2 regions of the Staphylococcus sp. FW104-15G4D genome follow, and region 1 is predicted to be linked to the other one. Evidence: predicted binding sites of a transcription regulator. Region 1 holds the regulator's gene; the other holds the start of a gene.
The links. The regulator CtsR, encoded in region 1, represses protease genes until heat stress. The targets are predictions, from matches to a motif close to ATGGTCAATAAAGGTCAAACA.
Positions count from the first base shown of each region.

Region 2: clpB (ATP-dependent chaperone ClpB) is a predicted target of CtsR. The motif match lies at 2,201-2,221, and genes of this name have one in related genera.

Region 1 covers NZ_JBYTCH010000001.1:2,246-6,692, forward strand. The annotation lists gene pdxS (pyridoxal 5'-phosphate synthase lyase subunit PdxS) at 1-369, shown strand, start outside; gene pdxT (pyridoxal 5'-phosphate synthase glutaminase subunit PdxT) at 373-933, shown strand; gene AC3WQX_RS00025 (NupC/NupG family nucleoside CNT transporter) at 1,067-2,278, opposite strand; gene AC3WQX_RS00030 (CtsR family transcriptional regulator) at 2,433-2,894, shown strand; gene AC3WQX_RS00035 (UvrB/UvrC motif-containing protein) at 2,914-3,477, shown strand; gene AC3WQX_RS00040 (protein arginine kinase) at 3,470-4,447, shown strand, end outside.
Region 2 covers NZ_JBYTCH010000001.1:362,867-367,313, reverse strand. The annotation lists gene clpB (ATP-dependent chaperone ClpB) at 1-2,155, opposite strand, end outside; gene AC3WQX_RS01810 (acyltransferase family protein) at 2,389-4,209, opposite strand.

The DNA.
Region 1 (4,447 bases):
CGTCTAACAGTAATGAATGATGATGAAATTATGACTTTCGCTAAAGATTTGGGAGCACCTTTTGAAGTATTAAAACAAATTAAAGATAATGGACGTTTACCAGTAGTAAACTTTGCAGCAGGTGGCGTAGCAACACCTCAAGATGCTGCTTTAATGATGGAATTAGGTGCTGATGGTGTATTTGTTGGTTCTGGTATTTTTAAATCAGAAGATCCTGAAAAATTTGCTAAAGCAATTGTCCAAGCAACGACTCATTATCAAGATTATGAATTAATTGGAAAATTGGCTAGTGAACTTGGTACAGCGATGAAAGGTTTAGATATCAACCAAATTTCTTTAGAAGAACGTATGCAAGAGCGTGGATGGTAATTTATGAAAATAGGTGTATTAGCATTACAAGGTGCAGTTCGTGAACACATTCGTCACATAGAGTTAAGTGGTCATGAAGGTGTCGCAGTAAAAAGAGTTGAACAACTTGAAGATATTGCTGGTTTGATTTTGCCAGGTGGTGAATCTACAACACTAAGAAGACTAATGGACTTATATGGCTTTAAGGAAGCGTTAAAGCAATCTGATTTACCAATGTTTGGCACATGTGCGGGATTAATCGTACTTGCAAAAGATGTTGAAGGTGAATCTGGCTATTTAAAAAAGTTGGATATTACAGTCGAACGTAATTCATTTGGTCGTCAAGTTGATAGTTTTGAATCGGAACTTAATATAAAAGGTGTTGCTAAAGATATTGAAGGTGTATTCATACGCGCACCACATATTGCTCAAGTTGAGAAAGGTGTAGACATTCTTAGCCGAGTAGGAGATAAGATTGTTGCGGTTAAACAAGGTAAATATCTTGGTGTCTCTTTCCATCCTGAACTCACCGACGATTATCGTGTAACTGAATACTTCATTAACCATATGATAAAGAATAATTAATTAATCTTTTGATAAACGGTCATCTTAAAGGTGGCCGTTTTTAATTTTTCGGAAAATGAATTTCAAAAGCAAATGTAAGCTCATAAAATAAAAAAACGCAAGAGCAACTTTCCTAAGTTACTCTCGCGTTTGATTAAATAAAGAATCCTGCAATTGCTGCAGAAATAAATGATACTAATGTTGCACCGAACAATAGTTTTAATCCAAATCGTGCTACAATATCACCTTTTTTATCATTTAGTGATTTAATCGCACCGGAAATAATACCTATTGAACTGAAATTAGCAAATGATACTAAGAATACTGAAGTGACACCTTTAGCATGCTCAGATAAACCATGTGTTTTACCGAGTGCTTGCATAGCAACGAATTCATTTGATAATAATTTTGTCGCCATAATTGAACCTGACTGCACAGCATCATGCCAAGGAACACCAGTTAGGAATGCGAATGGTGCAAAGACAAAACCGATTAACGTTTGGAAATTCCAATCCAATGTTCCACCTGATAATAGACTAAAGATTCCACTTACTACACCATTAAGTAAAGCAATAAGAGCAATATAACCAATTAACATTGCACCGACAATCACTGCTACTTTGAAACCATCTAAAATATATTCACCAAGCATTTCGAAGAATGATTGATTTTTAGTTTCACTTTCATCGACTAATAATTTATCATCTTCTTCATTCACTTTATACGGATTGATAATAGACGCGATGATGAAACCACCAAATAAGTTAAGTACCACAGCTGTTACAACATATTTAGGTTCTATTAATGTGAAGTAGGCTCCAATAATTGAAGCAGATACTGTCGACATTGCAGATGCAGTTAATGTATACAAACGTTGTTTAGGTATGTATGGCAATTGTTGTTTTAATGAGATAAATACCTCTGATTGTCCTAAAATTGCTGCTGCTACAGCATTGTAAGATTCTAAACGTCCCATGCCATTAATTTTAGAAATTAAAAAACCTAAAATGTTAATTATAAGCGGTAAAATTCTTGTATATTGTAAAATACCGATAAGCGCTGAGATAAACACGATAGGTAACAATACATTAAAGAAGAATGGAGGGTTTTTTGGATCTAATTTAAAACCACCGAATACGAAATTGACACCCTCAGCAGCTTGCTTTAATAAATAACTGAAACCATACGAAATACCACCAATAACTGTGATACCTATATTTGTTTTTAATAAAACAAATGCAAATATCAATTGAATTACTAAGAGTAATCCGACATATTTCCAACGGATATTTTTTCTATCTGAACTAAATAAAAATGCGAGTGCTAAAAAGAATATAATTCCTATAATCCCAATCAAAATATGCATGTTTTTCATTCCTTTAAATTTTTCTATTCTCTATCATACAATAAAATGAACGCGCTAACATCATAAAATTTAAATTTTAAAAATCAAATTGGTTGAAAAAGGTCAAAGGTGGTCATATAATAAAGTCAAAGAAGGTCAAAAAGAGGTGATATCCATGCATAACATGTCTGACATCATAGAACAATACATTAAACATTTATTCGAGGAAACAAATGAAGATGTGGTCGAAATACAACGCGCTAATATTGCACAACGCTTCGATTGTGTTCCTTCTCAATTAAATTATGTTATTAAAACACGCTTCACAAATGAACATGGTTATGAAATAGAAAGTAAACGGGGTGGCGGAGGCTACATCCGAATCACTAAAATTGAAAATAAAGATGCATCAGGTTATATTAATCACTTACTTCAATTGATAGGGCCTTCTATTTCTCAACAACAAGCGTATTATGTCATAGATGGTTTACTAGATAAAGGTCTAATTAACCAAAGAGAAGCTAAAATGATCCAAGCAGTTATAGATAGAGAGACATTAAAAATGGATGTGGTCGCAAGAGATATTATACGCGCTAATATTTTAAAACGATTGCTTCCAGTTATAAACTATTATTAATGAAGTGAGGTGTCTGAACGTGCTTTGTGAAAACTGTCATTTAAATGAAGCAGAAGTAAAATTAACAGTTAAAAGTAAAGACGGTACTCACGAAAAATGGGTATGCTCAATATGTGCTCAAGGTGATAATCCATGGCAACAATCTCATGAGGATACTTCTTACCATATGCATCAGGATGATATAGAGGAAGCTTTTGTAGTTAAACAGATTTTACAACATCTTGCTACGAAACATGGTATTAATTTTCAAGAAATGGCGTTCAAAGAGGAAAAGCAATGCCCAACATGTCAAATGACTTTAAAAGATATTGCGCACGTTGGTAAATTCGGTTGCGCGAATTGTTACGCAACTTTTAAAGAAGACATTATCGATATTGTTAGACGTGTACAGGGAGGCCATTTTGAACATGTAGGTAAAACGCCTCAATCTTCATATAAGAAACTTGCAATTAAAAAGCAAATCGAAGAAAAAACAAAATATCTAAACAAATTAATTGAAGAACAAAATTTCGAGGAAGCGGCTGTTGTACGTGATGAAATTAAAGCATTAAAAGATGAGAGTGAGGTGTCTCGTAATGAGTGACATTCATACTAATATAAGTGAATGGATGAAGATGACAGAAGAGGCACCTGTAGTTATTTCTTCTCGTATTAGATTAGCAAGAAATCTAGAAAATCACGTCCATCCTTTGATGTTTCCTTCTGAACAAGAGGGTTTTCGAGTTATCAACGAAGTTCAAGATGCGCTTCCAAACTTAAAGTTACAACGTTTAGACACTATGGATCAACAAAGTAAAATGAAATTAGTTGCGAAACATCTTGTCAGTCCAGAACTTATCAAACAGCCAGCATCCGCGGTGCTGTTAAATGAAGATGAATCTTTAAGTGTAATGATTAACGAAGAAGATCATATTCGAATTCAAGCGTTAGGAACAGATTTATCGTTGCGTGAATTATATCAAAGGGCTTCAAATATTGATGATGAGTTGGATAGTGATTTAGATATAAGTTATGACGAACACTTAGGTTATTTAACAACGTGTCCAACTAATATAGGCACTGGAATGCGCGCAAGTGTCATGCTACATTTACCAGGACTTTCTATTATGAAGAGAATGAATCGTATCGCTCAAACAATTAATCGTTTTGGATTTACGATTCGAGGTATTTATGGAGAAGGTTCACAAGTATATGGACATATTTATCAAGTTTCAAACCAACTTACTTTAGGGAAAACTGAATCCGACATCATTGATAACTTAACTGAAGTAGTTAATCAAATTATCAATGAGGAAAAACAAATCAGAGAAAGACTTGATAAACATAATCCTGTAGAGACACTTGATAGAGTTTATCGCTCACTAGGGATTTTACAAAATAGTAGAATCATATCAATGGAAGAAGCATCATTTCGCTTGAGTGAAGTTAAGCTCGGCATTGATTTAAACTATATTTCGCTTGAAGATTTTAAATTTAATGAATTAATGGTAGCTATTCAATCGCCATTTTTAATAGATGAAGATGATGATAAAACAGTAAATGAAAAAAGAGCT
Region 2 (4,447 bases), 360 kb from region 1:
TGATAATTGTATTTTTGAAATCAACACTGCGTCCTTTAGAGTCAGTAAGTCGACCTTCATCTAATATTTGAAGTAGCACATTGAAGACATCGCTGTGCGCTTTTTCTACTTCATCTAATAAAATAACTGAATAAGGATTTCGTCTGACTGCTTCAGTTAATTGTCCACCTTCATCATGGCCTACATAACCTGGAGGCGCACCAATTAAACGAGAGACAGCATGTTTCTCCATATATTCACTCATATCAATACGAATCATGTGTTTTTCAGAATCAAATAATGATGCTGCAAGTGATTTGGCTAATTCAGTTTTACCTACCCCAGTTGGTCCTAAGAATAGGAAACTACCGATAGGTCTATTAGGATCTTTGATACCTGCACGTGCTCGAACAACGGCATCAGATACTAAATCAACTGCTTTATCTTGACCTACGACACGTTCGTGCAAGATGTCACTTAAGCTAAGAAGTTTTTCTCTTTCAGTTTCTACAAGTTTAGATACTGGAATGCCTGTCCATTGGCTTACAATATCTCCAATTTCTTCATCTGATACAACTTCACGAATCATTCTTTCGCTATCCTCACCTGTTTCATCTTGATAAGCCTCTTCGAATTCTTTTAATTCTTTTTCTAATTGAGGAATTGTACCATATTGTAGTTCGGCAGCTTTTTCAAGATTACCTTTAGTTTGAGCATCTTCTAGAGCTTGTCGGCTACGGTCTAATTCTGCACGTTTTCCTTGTACTTTTGCAATTTTTTCTTTTTCTTGTTCTACACGAGATTGTAAAGAAGCTTGTTTTTCTTTTTCATTAGATAACTCTTCTTGCAATTCCTCTAAACGATGTTTACTTGCGTTGTCTGATTCATTTTTTAAAGCACTTTCTTCAATTTCTAATTGCATTACACGACGGTTGACTTGATCTAATTCAGTTGGGTTAGATCCCATTTCAGTGCGAATTGTAGCGCAAGCTTGATCGACTAAGTCAATTGCTTTATCAGGTAAGAATCTATCAGTTATATATCTATCGGATAATTCTGCAGCTGCAACTAAAGCGCGGTCTTGAATACGCACACCATGATAAACTTCATAGCGTTCTTTCAAACCACGTAAAATGGATATAGTATCTTCTACATCAGGTTCACTCACACCAACTTTTTGGAATCGACGTTCTAAAGCGGAATCTTTCTCAATATATTCTCGATACTCATTAAGTGTAGTTGCTCCAATACAATGCAATTCACCACGTGCTAACATTGGTTTAAGCATATTCCCAGCGTCCATTGCGCCATCAGTTTTACCAGCGCCTACTAACATGTGAATTTCGTCAATGAAGAGAATAATTCGACCTTCTGATTCTTTTACTTCTTTAAGCACAGCTTTAAGTCGTTCTTCGAATTCCCCTCTATATTTCGCTCCAGCTACTAAGGCACTTAAATCTAATTCGAAAATGGTTTTATCTAACAATGATTCAGGAACGTCTTTTTTAACTATACGTTGTGCTAGACCTTCAACTATAGCTGTTTTACCTACACCGGGCTCACCAATAAGTACGGGATTGTTTTTAGTTTTACGACTTAAAATACGGATAGAGTTACGTATTTCTTCATCTCTACCAATAACAGGATCCATTTTTCCTTGGCGAACTTCTTCTACTAAGTCGCGACCATATTTTTCTAAAGCTTCGTAATTTACTTCAGGATTTTGAGATGTCACATGATTTCCTCCTCTAATTTTAGTAATGATTTCTTTAATAACTTCAGTTTTATTTCCGACATATTGTTGAGTCGTTTCATCAATATCCATTGCAGCACGCAATAAATGTTCCATAGAAATAAATTCATCATCATATTCTTTCATATAAGTTTCAGCTTTATTTAGTAAATCATTCGCTTTTTGACTTATATACTGACCATATTGAACATTATCGCCTTGTACTGTTGGATAATTTTTTAATTTATTTTCATAAGCTTTCGTTAATTGATCAACATCAATATTTGCTCTTTCTAATACGCTTTTAAACAAACTTTCATTTTCTTCTAAAGCAGCTTTTAATAAAGCTTCGATTTCAATATTTTGTAATTCATATTCTTTGCTTGCTTCAACGGCTTTTTGTAAAGCTCCTTGAACAGCATACGTCATTTGATTAATATCCAATTGTTATCACCTCTATTATTTAGAGTAGGTCAAAATTGATTTTTGACTTTGACTTTCTTTGACCTTAATTACATTATAGACCTTCTTTACTTTTAATTCAATGATTTACACTTACTTTTTGACCTTTTTATTTTTTTCTTGAAGTAGATATTTATATCCATCACTCTCATTTTTACCACAAAAAGAAACTAGCCTAACGTAATTTATACGTCAAACTAGTTCCTTATTTTAAGCTATTTCTTTTTCATATTTTTTAGAATTTCATCAGTGAGTGCTTCAACACCACTATTTTCAAGGTGAATACCATCAGGAGCAAAATACTCTGTATGCCCCTCCGACCGTTGATACCAATCAACAAGTTTTACATTTTTATGTTTTTTAGCAGCATCAGCCATTAATTCATTTACATGGCCTTCATATGAACGAGGTACTCTAGTGTTCACGAGATACACTTGAGCTTTACCAAATTTTTCGATTAAATTATCAAGTTGATCTTCAGTAAAATCACCATTTGTACCTAATTCAAGGACAACTTGATCTGAAGGCTGATTATAATGTTTATAATTACTATCTACTAAAGGTAATGCTTGATATAAATTTCTTCCTACTTTACCATCAATATTTGCTTTAGGAACTCTAGATTTAAATTGCTCACCTATATCTACCATGACCGAGTCACCAATTAGCAATGGTTTAATATTAGAATATACTTCATCCTCTTTACCCTCTTCAGTTCTTCCGTCAGCAGTAAGTTTAATGTCATCGATAGGTAACATACGGATAAGATATTTATCATTTTCGCTAGTGTTAAATGTTTGCGCTTTATCATTAATGTTATCTTTACCTAATTTATCAAACGCACCTGCAAGTATTAAAATAAGTGGCAAAGCTAATACAATAGTAATAATTGTTCTAATAAACTGAGGCTTGAAACGTTTGTTTATAGCAAATGCTTTGAAACCTTGCTTTCTAAATGGTGTTTCGACGTATCGATAAGATAACTCAGCTAACGCTATCGTTAAAATGATATCAAGTAGATAGACATATATTGGTATTTGACCATCTATATAGTGACTATGGATAAAACTAATCACTGCAAAATGCCATAAATACAAGCTATATGAACGTTTGCCTATATAAACAAAAACTGGATTACCTAATACTTTAGAAACTAAAGTTGCAGGATGAACTACACTTGCTATAATAAGCAAGGTCATCGTTGAAATAATATAAAATCCACCGTTATAAATCCAATCACTATCATCTTTAACGGTAAGGAATAGAATGAATAAAAATATTAACCCGACTATTCCAGCAGTATCAATTGTTGCTCTTAATGCTTTAGGTGGTTGAGTCTTGAGTTTAAATGGTGGCCACATAAATGCAAGAAGTACACCTAATAAAAGCGTTTGTAATCTGGTATCTGTACCAAAATAGACACGTGAGTGATTCATATGTGGCTGTGAGATAATTACCATCAATAAAAGTGATACTAATGATATAATCCAAAATATTACTGCCACATTTCTATATTTCTTAATCGTAAGCAATAATAATATCAATATCGCAGGAAAGAACAAATAGAATTGTTCTTCAATAGCCAGTGACCACAGATGTTTTAATGGCATAAATGAAAATTGTTCAAAGTAATTAACATCTTTAGCAATATACCACCAGTTTGAAACATAGAATATCGCTGCAACAATATCATGTTTAACTCTTACAATATTATCCGGTTCAAGTATCAGTGTTGCAAGTCCAACAACAATTAGCAATGCTAAAACTGCGGGTAACAATCTCTTTATACGTCTAATCCAGAAGTTTTTGAGATTAATTATTCCAGTTTCTTCGTATTCTTTTAATAATAAACTAGTAATTAAATAACCAGAAATTACGAAGAATGTATCCACTCCTAAAAAACCGCCAGTAAGCCATTTTTTATTTAAGTGATATATTATAATTCCAATAACAGCAATTGCTCGCAAACCATCAAGTCCAGGCATATAACGCATTTTTTTACCGCGTTGATGACCTTTCTTTAATTCTTTTTCCATTGTTAACATTCATTCCCTATAAGTAGTTAATTCGTTAGACAGTTAAATTGAGTTTTTTATAATTTCCCATGATAAAACAAATGCTTTTCAGTTCATCTAATACACTTCTTATTCAATTTTCCATACATATTAAATATTGAAAATTACTGTTTCATTCTTATTAACTTAATAAATTTATGTCAAATACCTCACATTTTCATTAAACATGCACTATATAACGCGCAAATCTAAACACTTT